One region of the Streptomyces sp. NPDC096132 genome, then DNA from elsewhere that is predicted to be linked to it. Evidence: riboswitches for the same ligand, from Rfam matches in the RefSeq annotation. Region 1 holds a riboswitch; the other holds the start of a gene.

Region 1 (5,953 bases):
CCGCGAGGGAAGTCGATGTACGGCTGCGGTCCCTCCAGCGCGCGCAGATGCCACTTCAGCTCCGGTGGCGCCGACAGCTGCATCTTCCGCGCCCGCACGACGCCGGGGCGCACCGGGGGCGCGTCCGGGATCTCGTGGTCGACGATCGCCACGGCGGCCACGTCGGCCAGGGACGGGGAGAGGAAGTCGGCGAGCTCGGCGCAGGTGGTGGCCACGTCCAGGGTGGTGCCGACGCGGACGGTCGCGGCGTCCAGCAGGGCGAGACGTTGGTGGGCGTCCTCCAGGTCGTCCACGTACTGGCGGAGGTTGGTGACCTCCACGCCGATGCCGCACACGCCGACGATCTGCCCCTGTGACTCCAGCCGGTGGAACACCGCCCGCCACAGTCGGCGGCCGGCGCGGGAGGGGTCCTGCGCGGTTCCGGTCAGCGTCACCTCCCGGGGCCGGCCGTCCGCCAGCACCTCGATCAGCACGTCGTCGGATCTGCGGAAGTCCGGCAGTACTTCGTCGACCGTCCTGCCCAGGACCGCGGTGGCGGGGAGGCCGGTGAGCTGCGACCAGACGGGGTTGACGTAGAGGTGGCGCAGATGGCGGTCGAGGATCACCACGGGAGCGGACGTGCCCTCGATGATCCCGCGCAGGAATCCGCAGTCGCAGGACTTGTCCGTGCCGTTGGCCGTGGGCATCGCGGGATCCGTGACCGCGGTGCGCGGCCCCTGGGGCTGAACCTGCGGAAAGAGCCACGACGGCGGGAGTTGTTCACCGTTCACCGTCTCTCCAGCTGTCCGGGGAAGTCGAGCCCTTTCCCATCCTGTGGGCAGGGCTGGTGGGGCGCATCTTGGCCGGGCCGCGCCCCTCGACGCCGCCCACGTCCGGTGGGCGGCTCCCGGACGGCCGGTCAGCCCGCGCTGAGCTGGGCCAGCGGCAGGGTGTGCTGGGTCTGGAGGACCTTCGCGCGCAGGTAGCGGACGTTGTGCGGGGTGGTGAAGACACCGGTGGGGACGCGGTCGTGGACGTCGATGCCGAGCGACCGCAACTGGTCGGCCTTGTCGGGGTTGTTGGACAGCAGGTCCAGGCTGGTGACGCCCAGGGCGTTCAGCATCTGGGCGGCGGCCGTGTAGTCCCGGCCGTCCTCGGGCAGTCCGAGCGCGGCGTTGGCCTCGTAGGTGTCCAGGCCCTGGTCCTGAAGGGCGTAGGCGTCCAGTTTGTTGTAGAGACCGATGCCGCGGCCCTCCTGACGGAGGTACAGCAGGATGCCGCCGGTCTCGGCTATCCGCTCGACCGCCTCGCGCAGCTGCGGGCCGCAGTCGCAGCGGGCGGAGCCGAAGACGTCGCCGGTGAGGCACTCGGAGTGCAGCCGGACCAGTGGGACGGGCCCCGGCTCGCCGAGGACGACGGCGACATGCTCCTGCCCGTCGGCCAGGCCGTGGAAGGTGACGAGCTCGGCGTCGACGGAGTAGCCGTCGTGGAAGCGCAGCGGTACCCGGACGCGGGCGCGCTGGGTGGCGGCGGGGGTGTCGGGCATGCGGGTCTCCCGGGTCCGGTGGGGCGATGAACGAGCCAGTCTCTGCTTCAGATTTGAAGCAGATCCAACGAATCGAGACCCTACCCTATGCTTTAAATTTGAAGCAACGTATTTGTGATGTGCCTCATGAGGTCCCGGAGCCGTCCGCGACGTGCCTCATGAGGTCCCGGAGCAGGGCGACGAGCGCCGGCGCCATGGAAGATCCTCCGGCGCGGCCTCCCCGCCGTCCTCCTGGAAACCCCGCGCGACCTGCGTGAAGATCTCCTCCAGCTGTCCCACCTGCTCGGGTGTGAGCCGGTCGAACAGCATGGAGCGGACCGTCTCGACATGGCCGGGAGCCGTCGCCTCCAGGACCGCCATGCCCTCGTCCGTCAGCACCGCGATGCTCCCGCGCTTGTCCCACCGGCAGTTCTCGCGCCGCAGCAGTCCGTCCTTCTCGAGTCGGGTCACCGCGTACGTGAGCCGGCTGCGCGTGATCTTCAGCCGCTCCGCGAGATCGGTCATCCGCAGCCGCCGCTCCGGAATCTCGGAGAGGTTGGCGAGGATGGAGTAATAGAGGTGGGGCATGCCGGCCTCCTGCTGGAGCTGCCGGTCGATCGCGTCGTCCAGGAGGAGGTACCCGGCGACATACGCGCGCCAGGCGCGCTGCTCCTCGGGGGTGAGCCAGCGGGTCGTCATGCACTCAGTGTAGGTTTGTTTCAAACTTGAACCAAGATCCGCCCGTCGCCAGGGAGAGCCGCGTCGATGTCGTACCCGTACGTCCTGCTGTCCGCCGCCGTCTCCCTCGACGGCTACCTGGACGACACCACCCCCGAGCGCCTGCTCCTCTCCAGCCCCGCCGACTTCGACCGCGTCGACGAGGTACGGGCCTCCGTCGACGCGATCCTCATCGGCGCCGGCACCATCCGCGCCGACAACCCCCGCCTGCTCGTGAACTCCGCCGACCGCCGCGCCGCCCGCACGGCGGCCGGACAGCCGGAATACCCCCTCAAGGTCACCGTCAGCGGCTCCGGCGACCTCGACCCGGCGGCGAACTTCTGGCACACGGGCGGCGACAAGGTCGTCTATACGACGGAGAAGGGCGCCGAGCGGGCCCGGGCGCTCGGCATCGCCGCGGACGTCGTCCCGCTCGGCCCCGAGCTCGACTGGCGCCGGCTCCTCCACCACCTCCACGACGAGCGCGGCGTCCACCGGCTCATGGTCGAGGGCGGCGGCACCATCCACACCCAGCTCCTCCAGCAGGGCCTCGCCGACGAACTCCAGCTCGTCCTCGCCCCTCTCTTCGTGGGCGACCCGGACGCGCCCCGCCTCTTCGGCCCCGGCGCCTACCAGGGCGGACGTCTGCGCCTGACCGAGACCCGACGGATCGAGGACGTGGTCCTCATGCGCTACGAACCCACCGCCCCCGGCACCGGCCCCCTCCCGTCCGCCGCCGACCGCCTCTGGCTGGCCCTCGCCTGCGAGCTCGCCGCCCTCTGCCCGCCCTCGCGGACCGCCTTCAGCGTCGGCGCGGTGATCGTCGCCGCCGACGGCACGGAACTCGCCCGCGGCCACTCCCGCGAGGCCGGCGACCCGGTCGTCCACGCCGAGGAGGCGGCCCTCGCCAAACTCGACCCCGCCGACCCCCGTCTGGCCACGGCCACCGTCTACAGCAGCCTGGAACCCTGCGCCCGCCGCTCCTCCCGCCCGCGGCCCTGCGCCCGGCTCATCCTCGACGCGGGCGTGCGCCGGGTGGTCACCGCCTGGCAGGAGCCGGACACCTTCGTGACGGCCGCCGACGGCAACGGTCTCCTGGCCGCCGAGGGCGCCGACGTCGTCGTACTCCCGGAGTACGCGGAGCAGGCCAAGGCGCCCAACCGGCACCTCGTGTGAGGGGCCTCGCACCACCCTGGGACTTTCGGTCCCGCGGATGGCGTACACTGGTGTCATACCGACGCGGGGTGGAGCAGCTCGGTAGCTCGCTGGGCTCATAACCCAGAGGTCGCAGGTTCAAATCCTGTCCCCGCTACTGAAGGCCGAGGGCCGGAACCCTGACAGGGTTCCGGCCCTCGGTGTGTTCCCGGTCTGACCGGCCGGTGACTGTGCGTCCGCTGTGCATTCCGGTCAACTCGCCCGTTTTTCAACAGTCATGGCCTGAAAGTCCAGGCCAAAAATGTTGTTGATCAAGCGGAAGAGCTTGGAAAGCCGCCCCCAGGTCTATTAACGTTCGATAACGCAGCGCGGTCGTCCCAGCCGTCACAAGAGTCGGCTCCGTGCGCACGCGCCGAATCCCGTAAGGGAACCGGGGAACCACCACCTTGGGGTGAATCGCGCCGAAGGCCGCCGTGAACTCGGAGAGTCACGAACGGTTTACGCGCGTAGGAGACCTTCCCGCTCCGAACCCGTCAGCTAACCCGGTAGGCGACGGAAGGAAAGGAGTACGCCCGCGTGGCGTCCAACCGGCCTGCCCCAGAAGCCCCGTTCGTGCCGAGCCAGCGCTCCTCTTCCGAGACCTTCGGCTACGGCAGCTACCGCACCGACGAGGGCCCCTGGGAGGAGTGGAATCCCACCGAGGAGTCCCTTGCCCCGGTCCGGGGCAAGCACCGGGTCGCCAAGCAGCGCGGCGGCGGCGGGTTCGCCCGCAGCTCCACCGTCCTCGGCGTCGGCGTCATAGCCGCCTTCAGCGCCGGCGGGATGGCCAGCGCCAACACCGGCAAGCCCCCGGTCTCCATCTCCATGCCGGACCTGCCGGGCGTGGGCTCGCTCATCTCCGACGACGACTCCGCCCAGGACGCCGCGCCCGCCCTCTCGAGCTTCGGCGCCGAGGCCCCGGACGCGACCGACCAGAGCGGCTCCTCCGACGCCGGCGAGGCACTGCGCAACCGGATCATGGCGCAGGCCGAGTCGCAGCAGACCCAGGTCGCCTCCAAGGCCCAGGCCGTCGCCGAGGCCGCCGCGGCCAAGGCGGAGGCGGCCGCCGTCGCCAAGGCCGAGAAGCAGGCGGAGGCCGAGGCCGCCGCCGCGAAGGAGAAGGCCGAGGAGGCCGCCAAGGAGAAGGCCGAGGCCGCGCGCCTGGCCGAGCTGGCCAAGCAGTACACGCTGCCGACCTCCTCGTACACCATCACCTCGACCTTCGGTCAGGCCGGCTCCCTCTGGTCCTCCGGCTACCACACCGGTCTGGACTTCGCCGCCCCCACCGGCACGCTCATCAAGGCCGTCCACAGCGGCACCATCACCGAGGCGGGCTGGGCCGGGGCCTACGGCTACCGCACCATCCTCACCCTGGACGACGGCACCGAGATCTGGTTCTGCCACCAGTCGTCGATCAGCGTCAGCGTCGGCCAGAAGGTCGCCACCGGTGACGTGATCGGCCGCGTGGGCGCCACCGGCAACGTGACCGGCGCCCACCTCCACCTCGAGGTCCACCCGAACGGCAGCGCCGACGGCGTCGACCCGATGGCCTGGCTGCGCAGCAAGGGCCTCAACCCCTGACATCTCCCCTCAGGGAGACCCCGGAGACATCCCCGGCACGGAGCGGTTCCGTTCACGCGTTGTTCGTACGACGTCGGAATGGGCCGCTCCGACGCCGTTGTTGACGTTGAACATGACTTCTCTGCGCAAGCTCGGCTCCTCCGACCTCGAGGTCTTCCCCCTCTCCCTCGGCGGCAACGTCTTCGGCTGGACCGCCGACGAGGCGGCCTCCTTCGCCGTCCTCGACGCCTACGCGGCCGCCGGCGGCAACTTCGTCGACACCGCCGACTCCTACTCGGCCTGGGTCGAGGGCAACGGCGGCGGCGAGTCCGAGACCATCATCGGCAGGTGGGTGGCTTCCCGCGGCAACCGCGACGACGTCGTCATCGCCACCAAGGTCAGCCAGCACCCCGAGTTCCCCGGCCTGACCGCCGCCAACATCAAGGCCGCCGCCGACGCCTCCCTGCGCCGCCTCGGCACGGACCACATCGACCTCTACTACACGCACTTCGACAAGCCCGAGGTGCCGGTCGAGGAGATCATCGGTGCGCTCGACGAGCTGGTGCGGGCGGGCAAGGTGCGGCACATCGCCGCCTCCAACATCACGCCCGAACGCCTTCAGGAGTCACTGGAGTTCTCCGACCGCGAGGGCCTCGCCCGGTACGTCGCCCTCCAGCCCCACTACAACCTGGTCTCCCGCGACACCTACGAGGGCGCCCTCCAGGACCTCGCCGCCCGCGCCGGCCTCGCCGCGGTCCCCTACTACGCCCTCGCGTCCGGCTTCCTCACCGGCAAGTACCGGCCCGGTACGACCGTGCGGAGCCCGCGGTCCGCGGGCGCCGCCAGGCACCTCGACTCCGAGCGGGGCCGGCGCGTCCTCACCGCCCTCGACGAGATCGCCGCCGCCCGCGGCACCGAGGCCGCCACGGTCGCCCTGGCCTGGCTCGCCGCCCAGCCGACGGTGGTCGCACCGATCGC
Region 2 (5,953 bases), on a different contig from region 1:
GGTGGGCTCGGTGCGCGGGGTGGTCGGCGGGGGCGTTTCCATACCTGTCTTTCTACATGCACGGTTCACTGGTGGGGGCGATCGGTCTCACGACCGGTCTCACGGGCCGGACTCACCCGGTCGGTCTCACCGGTCGGAGGCGTCCGACTTGTCGACCCCGTCCCAGACGTTCGAGTACCAGGGGCGGTCGGCCGCCCCGAGGTCGGCGCGGGTCTGCCGGGCCGCGTCCGGGTCGATCACGATGTAGCCGGTCTCCCCCGGCATCACGTAGTGCAGCCGCTCCCGGATCTGCTGCTCGGCGTACGCGTCGTCCTGCCAGCGTGCCTTGAGATCGCGCAGCTGCTCCACCCGCCGGCTGGCCTCTTCCTTCTCCCGCTCCAGGTCGGCGACCTCGGCGCGCTGGGAGACGTACTGCCGCATCGGGTAGGCGAGGGCGACGATCAGGGTGCACAGGACCAGCGCCAGCAGGGCGGCGCGGCTGGTGAGGCGGGAGCGGCGGGCCTGACGCTTGGTCTGGGAGCGGTAGACACGGGCCGCCGTCTGCTCACCGAGCAGCCGCAGCCTGGTCGCGGTGGAGAAACGGTCCCGGTCCTTCACGGCCATCGGTACTGCCTCCCCTTTTCACACGCGCGTACGTCCCCGCACACGGTACGGGACCGAGTACGGGGACGTACGTACGACTGGCTATCGCTTGACCCGGGCGGGGTCAGCCCTTGGAGACCCCACGGAACCGCGGGAAGGCCGAGCGGCCGGCGTACACCGCGGCGTCGTCGAGGATCTCCTCGATGCGCAGCAGCTGGTTGTACTTGGCGACGCGCTCGGAGCGGGCCGGGGCGCCGGTCTTGATCTGGCCGCAGTTGGTGGCGACGGCCAGGTCGGCGATGGTGACGTCCTCGGTCTCGCCGGAGCGGTGCGACATCATGCACTTGAAGCCGTTGCGCTGGGCCAGCTCGACGGCGTCCAGGGTCTCGGTCAGCGAACCGATCTGGTTCACCTTCACGAGCAGGGCGTTGGCGGTGCCCTCCTCGATGCCGCGGGCGAGGCGCTCGGGGTTGGTGACGAACAGGTCGTCGCCGACGAGCTGGACCTTGTCGCCCAGACGGTCGGTGATGACCTTCCAGCCGGCCCAGTCGTCCTCGAACAGCGGATCCTCGATGGAGACGAGCGGGTAGGCCGCGACGAGCTCCTCGTAGTACTCCGTCATCTCGGCGGCGGAGCGGTCCTTGCCCTCGAAGAGGTACTTGCCGTCCTTGTAGAACTCGGAGGCGGCGACGTCGAGGGCGAGGGCGATCTGCTCGCCGGGGATGTAACCGGCTTCCTTGATGGCCTCGAGGATGAGGTCGAGGGCCTCGCGGTTGGAGCCGAGGTTCGGGGCGAAGCCGCCCTCGTCGCCGAGGCCGGTGGACAGGCCCTTGGACTTCAGGACCTTCTTGAGGGTGTGGTAGACCTCGGTGCCCCAGCGCAGGGCCTCGGAGAAGGACTCCGCGCCGATCGGCGCGATCATGAACTCCTGGATGTCCACGTTGGAGTCGGCGTGCGAGCCGCCGTTCAGGATGTTCATCATCGGCACCGGCAGCAGGTGCGCGTTGGGGCCGCCCAGGTAGCGGAAGAGCGGGAGGTCGCTGGCCTCGGAGGCGGCGTGGGCGACGGCGAGCGAGACGCCGAGGATGGCGTTGGCGCCGAGGGAGCCCTTGTTGTCGGTGGCGTCCAGGTCGAACATGGCCTGGTCGATCAGACGCTGCTCGGTGGCGTCGTAGCCGACCAGCTCCGGGCCGATCTGCTCGATGACGGCGAGGACGGCCTTCTCGACACCCTTGCCCTGGTAGCGGTTGGGGTCACCGTCGCGGAGCTCGATGGCCTCGAAGGCGCCGGTGGAAGCGCCGGACGGGACGGCGGCACGACCCGTGCTGCCGTCGTCGAGGCCGACCTCGACCTCGACCGTGGGGTTGCCTCGGGAGTCCAGGATTTCCCGGGCTACGACGACGTCGATGGACGGCACGAGCATCTCCTTCTTGGGATGTGACGCTGGTTGTGCGGGGCCGCGTGGGCCTTGCGACTAGAGCCTAACCGCCTTCGGGGCGTCGGCAGCCGACCGACCGCCCCGTGGACAAACTGACCGTACACATTGTTCCCCATCGGAACAAAGGGCGGGTGGCGCGGAGGCGAACACACGGGCAAAGAAAAACCCCGCCCCGGTGCGTACGGGGGAACACGCACCGGAGCGGGGAGCCCGTGGGGACGGGGGGTGACCCTCACGAGGCCTTCAGTGTGCGGGGCCACCTTGTGAGCGGCCTGTGGCCCCGCTGGGAAGCAGGTGTCACTTCAGGTGCAGCTGCTGACCCGGGTAGATGAGGTCGGCGTCCTCGACGATGTCCTTGTTCAGCTGGAACAGCTTCTGCCAGCCGCCCTTGACCTTGTGCTTCTCGGCGATGGAGCTGAGGGTGTCGCCCTTGACGACCTTGTACTCGCCGTCGCCCTTCTTCACCTTCTTGCCGGTCGGGGTGGTGACCGTCTTGGAGGCGGCGGGGCGCTCGGCGGAGCGGGAGGCGCTCTGCTGCTCGGTCGAACGCGTGGTGGTGTCCGAGGAGCCGGCGCTGCTCGACGAGGAGGAGTCGGCGGAGCTGGAGGAGCCGCCACCGGCGTACGGGGTGCTGGACAGACCCGTGCCGCAGACCGGCCAGGCGCCCTTGCCCTGACCCGCGAGGACCTTCTCGGCGACGGTGATCTGCTGTTCCTTGCCGGCGAGGTCGGCGCGCGCGGCGTAGGCGGTGCCGCCGTAGGCGGCCCAGGTGGAGGCCGAGAACTGCAGGCCGCCGTAGTAGCCGTTGCCGGTGTTGATGGACCAGTTGCCGCCGGACTCGCACTGGGCGACCGCGTCCCACTCGGAGGCGGTGGCGGCGGAGGCGTTGCCGGCCGCCATCAGCGGGGCGGCGATGGCGACACCGGTGACGCCGGCGAGCGCGGCGACGCGGGTGGCCTTGTTCGGACGACGGTGCTTGCCCTTGCCGGAAAACAGCATGGATCGATCCCCTCACCGACGCCTGCGAGGTGAGCTGTCGGGTTCGGGCCGGTTGAGTTGCCCGGCCGCGCACCTCATGGTGCGCGGCTTCACCCCGAGCCGGTTCCGGCGGTCAACCGCCGGGCCCGGCACTTACCTTGGGTCCCCCGCTCCTGCCTACGGCGCTTGACGCGACGACTGTTCCCGGGCTGCCACTGGCAGGATTCGGCGTTACGGCAGCCGGGGCTCGGGTTGCCGAGCGGTCATGACCGTAGACACGCGATCCGGGGAATTTCAAAGACGATCACGACTTCTGAGACTCATCCCACACTTTCACCAAACCGGACATTCGGCGCGAAGCGGGACGTGAACTCCCGGTGTTTTTCTGGGTGTTCCGCCCCTATTCGACGCCGGTGTCCAGGGTCTGACCGGGGGTGATGTCGCTCGGGTCGGCGCCGATGACGTCCTTGTTCTCGGCGTAGAGCGCACGCCATCCGCCGTCGAGGTCAAGGGAGTCGGCGATGGAGGCGAGGGTGTCACCCTCCTGGACCGTGTAGACGCTCGCCGCGTGCCGGCCGGAGGAGGCGGTGGAGGTGTTGTCCGCCACGGTCTCGTCGGCGGTGGCGCCACGATGGCGGCCGGAGCCGAGGGAGCCGGTGTCCACGAGGCTCCAAGAACCCTCCGCCTGGGCCGGATTGTCCGAGTCGTCCACTTCCGGGATGGCCGTGGGCGAACTGTCGGCACCCTCCGCGTCATCGGAGGCTTCATCCGAAGTGCCCGACTTGTCGGAGTCGTTCGCCTCCGGGGACGAAGAGGACGAAGGGGACTCAGAGGCCGAACCGGACGAATCGCCGGAGGAATCGGCCGAGTCTTCGTCGGAGTTGCCGGAGCCGCCTGAGTCGCCGGACTTTCCGGAGTCGGACGACGAACCCTTGGACAGGTCGGACAATCCGGAGGATGCGGACGAGTCGGACTCTTCGTCCCCCACCCCGGTGTCCACGCTCAACGCACCGTTCTCCTTGGTGAGCCCGGACGTCAGCCCGCAGGTGCCCCAGGCGCCGACGCCCTCGGCCGCGAGGACCTTCTGCGCCACGGCTATCTGCTGGTTGCGGCTGGCCAGGTCGGGGCCGGCGGCGTAGTCGAGTCCGTCGTAGGTCTCCCAGTCCTCCTGGGTGAGGCTCAGACCGCCGTACTCGCCGTTGCCCTCGTCGGCGCTCCAGGAACCGCCGGTCTCGCACTGCGCCACCTTGTCCCACACCGTGCCGTCGGCGGCGCTCGCGCCGCTTGCGGCGAACAGCGGGAGGGCGATGGCGGAGCCGGTCACTCCGGCCGCGACGAGGAGGGCCGGAGCCTGACGGGGGCGACGGTGACGACCGTTCCCGGTGAGCATGCGGGGGCCTTTCTCTGGACAGCAGTGACCGGCGCGGCGTGCGATGCGAGCGCACACGCGTTCGCCGCGCTGACGAGTGAACGTATCGGCAGACGATCACTTGTCACAAGTTAATGCCGCGCAGATCACGTGAAGATCACAGAGTTGAGGGTCGGTCACCTTTGGTCGACCGCGGTGTTATCCCTGGCGACCTCAAGGGGCGGGACGTCCCAGAGACAGCCGGTGCGCAACCGGTGGAGGATCCCGTTCAGTTGCGTGCGAACGTCCACGGCACCGCGCGCGAACTGGCGACGTCGGAAATACGCTGTCATCAGCTCTTCCACGACAGGCCACACCGATTCAAGCACGTCAGCAGGAACCAACGTCCCCGTCAGTGCGTGCCATTCGGTCACCTTGCACTTGACCCCGGATCGCTTACGCGCCTCTCCGAGCGGCTTCACCGTGATGCCCAGCAGATCGATCACTTCCCTCATGTCGGAGAGAGCCACGTCCTGTAGCTCCTCCCCAGCGACCCGCGTGAGATCTGAGAACTTCTTCGCATCCAACTCCGCCTTCTCCTGTTCCGCGAGCACCTCCCTCGCTGTGGCGAGGAGCCCCCGTGCGCTGCGTACGTCCTCTGCGAGTTTCTGCACAGCCGCGTCCTTCACCACCTGGCCGACTACGGGGATGTGGGCGAGGTCGGCCACCGCCCGCGTCATGACCTCGGTCCACACCGCCGCCTCGACGTCATCGGCAGTCAGGTAGGGGTCGGAACAGGACGCTCGACGATCGCCCCGGACACCCCTTCGTCCCGGAAAATCAGCTCAGGACACAGGGCCCACCCTGGTCGGTTACTGATGTAGGCACGGCCTGCACTCTCCTGGACACCGAGCCCATAGCCCCGCGTCTGCTCCCGCGTCGAGACCCGCAGCATCAACGCTGCACGAACGACACGCGTCGGCTCTGACTCACGGTGGGCAACAGGCATGGGCACAGCTGTAGCGTTGAACACCTCGGCCCCTTCACGGCTGGCAAGGCCCCGGAGCTCTGACCAGCTCTGGGGCCCCTGGCGTTTCTCGGAATCCAGGGCTCTTCCAAGCACAGCGTCGGAAAACGCATGAAAGTCATGCCATCCGGCTATATGCCGATACATCAGCCTCAGTCATGGTCTCAGTGGCTGCGCAGACCCGGACCGGTTCTGGATACGGTCATCTTGTGAACGTCCCGAACGCCGCCCCCGAACTCTTCACATGGGAGTTCGCCGCCGACCCTTACCCGGCCTACGCCTGGCTGCGTGAGCACTCCCCCGTCCATTGGACAAAGCTTCCCAGTGGGGTCGAAGCATGGCTGGTGACCACCTACGCGGATGCACGTCAGGCTCTCGCGGACGGGCGACTCTCAAAGAACCCCGATCACCACGCCGAAGACGCACAAGGCAGGAGCAGGACCGGCATCCCTGGTGAGCGCAGCGCCAATCTCATGACGCATCTGCTCAACATCGACCCACCGGACCACACCCGGCTGCGCCGCCTCGTCTCCAAGGCATTCACGCCACGCCGTGTGGCGGAGTTCGCACCCCGCGTGCA

The links. A riboswitch is a leader RNA that binds a small molecule or an ion and turns the genes downstream of it on or off. The one in region 1 is predicted to bind cyclic di-AMP.
Region 2: it holds a riboswitch for cyclic di-AMP, as region 1 does, so the genes downstream of both, ACIRF9_RS31460 (transglycosylase family protein) here and ACIRF9_RS29810 (M23 family metallopeptidase) in region 1, are expected to answer to the same signal.

The regions. Positions count from the first base shown of each region.
Region 1 is NZ_JBIWGA010000014.1:22,147-28,099, reverse strand. Features, by position in the region: gene ACIRF9_RS29835 (SpoIIE family protein phosphatase) at 1-686, opposite strand, end outside; gene ribA (GTP cyclohydrolase II) at 899-1,525, opposite strand; gene ACIRF9_RS29825 (MarR family winged helix-turn-helix transcriptional regulator) at 1,682-2,203, opposite strand; gene ACIRF9_RS29820 (dihydrofolate reductase family protein) at 2,270-3,397, shown strand; tRNA gene ACIRF9_RS29815 (tRNA-Met) at 3,460-3,533, shown strand; cyclic di-AMP (ydaO/yuaA leader) riboswitch at 3,777-3,945, shown strand; gene ACIRF9_RS29810 (M23 family metallopeptidase) at 3,953-4,996, shown strand; gene ACIRF9_RS29805 (aldo/keto reductase) at 5,109-5,953, shown strand, end outside.
Region 2 is NZ_JBIWGA010000015.1:44,561-50,513, forward strand. Features, by position in the region: gene ACIRF9_RS31445 (DUF501 domain-containing protein) at 1-42, opposite strand, end outside; gene ACIRF9_RS31450 (septum formation initiator family protein) at 127-603, opposite strand; gene eno (phosphopyruvate hydratase) at 707-2,005, opposite strand; gene ACIRF9_RS31460 (transglycosylase family protein) at 2,318-3,019, opposite strand; cyclic di-AMP (ydaO/yuaA leader) riboswitch at 3,024-3,193, opposite strand; gene ACIRF9_RS31465 (transglycosylase family protein) at 3,399-4,388, opposite strand; gene ACIRF9_RS31470 (transposase) at 4,544-5,074, opposite strand; gene ACIRF9_RS31475 (cytochrome P450) at 5,532-5,953, shown strand, end outside.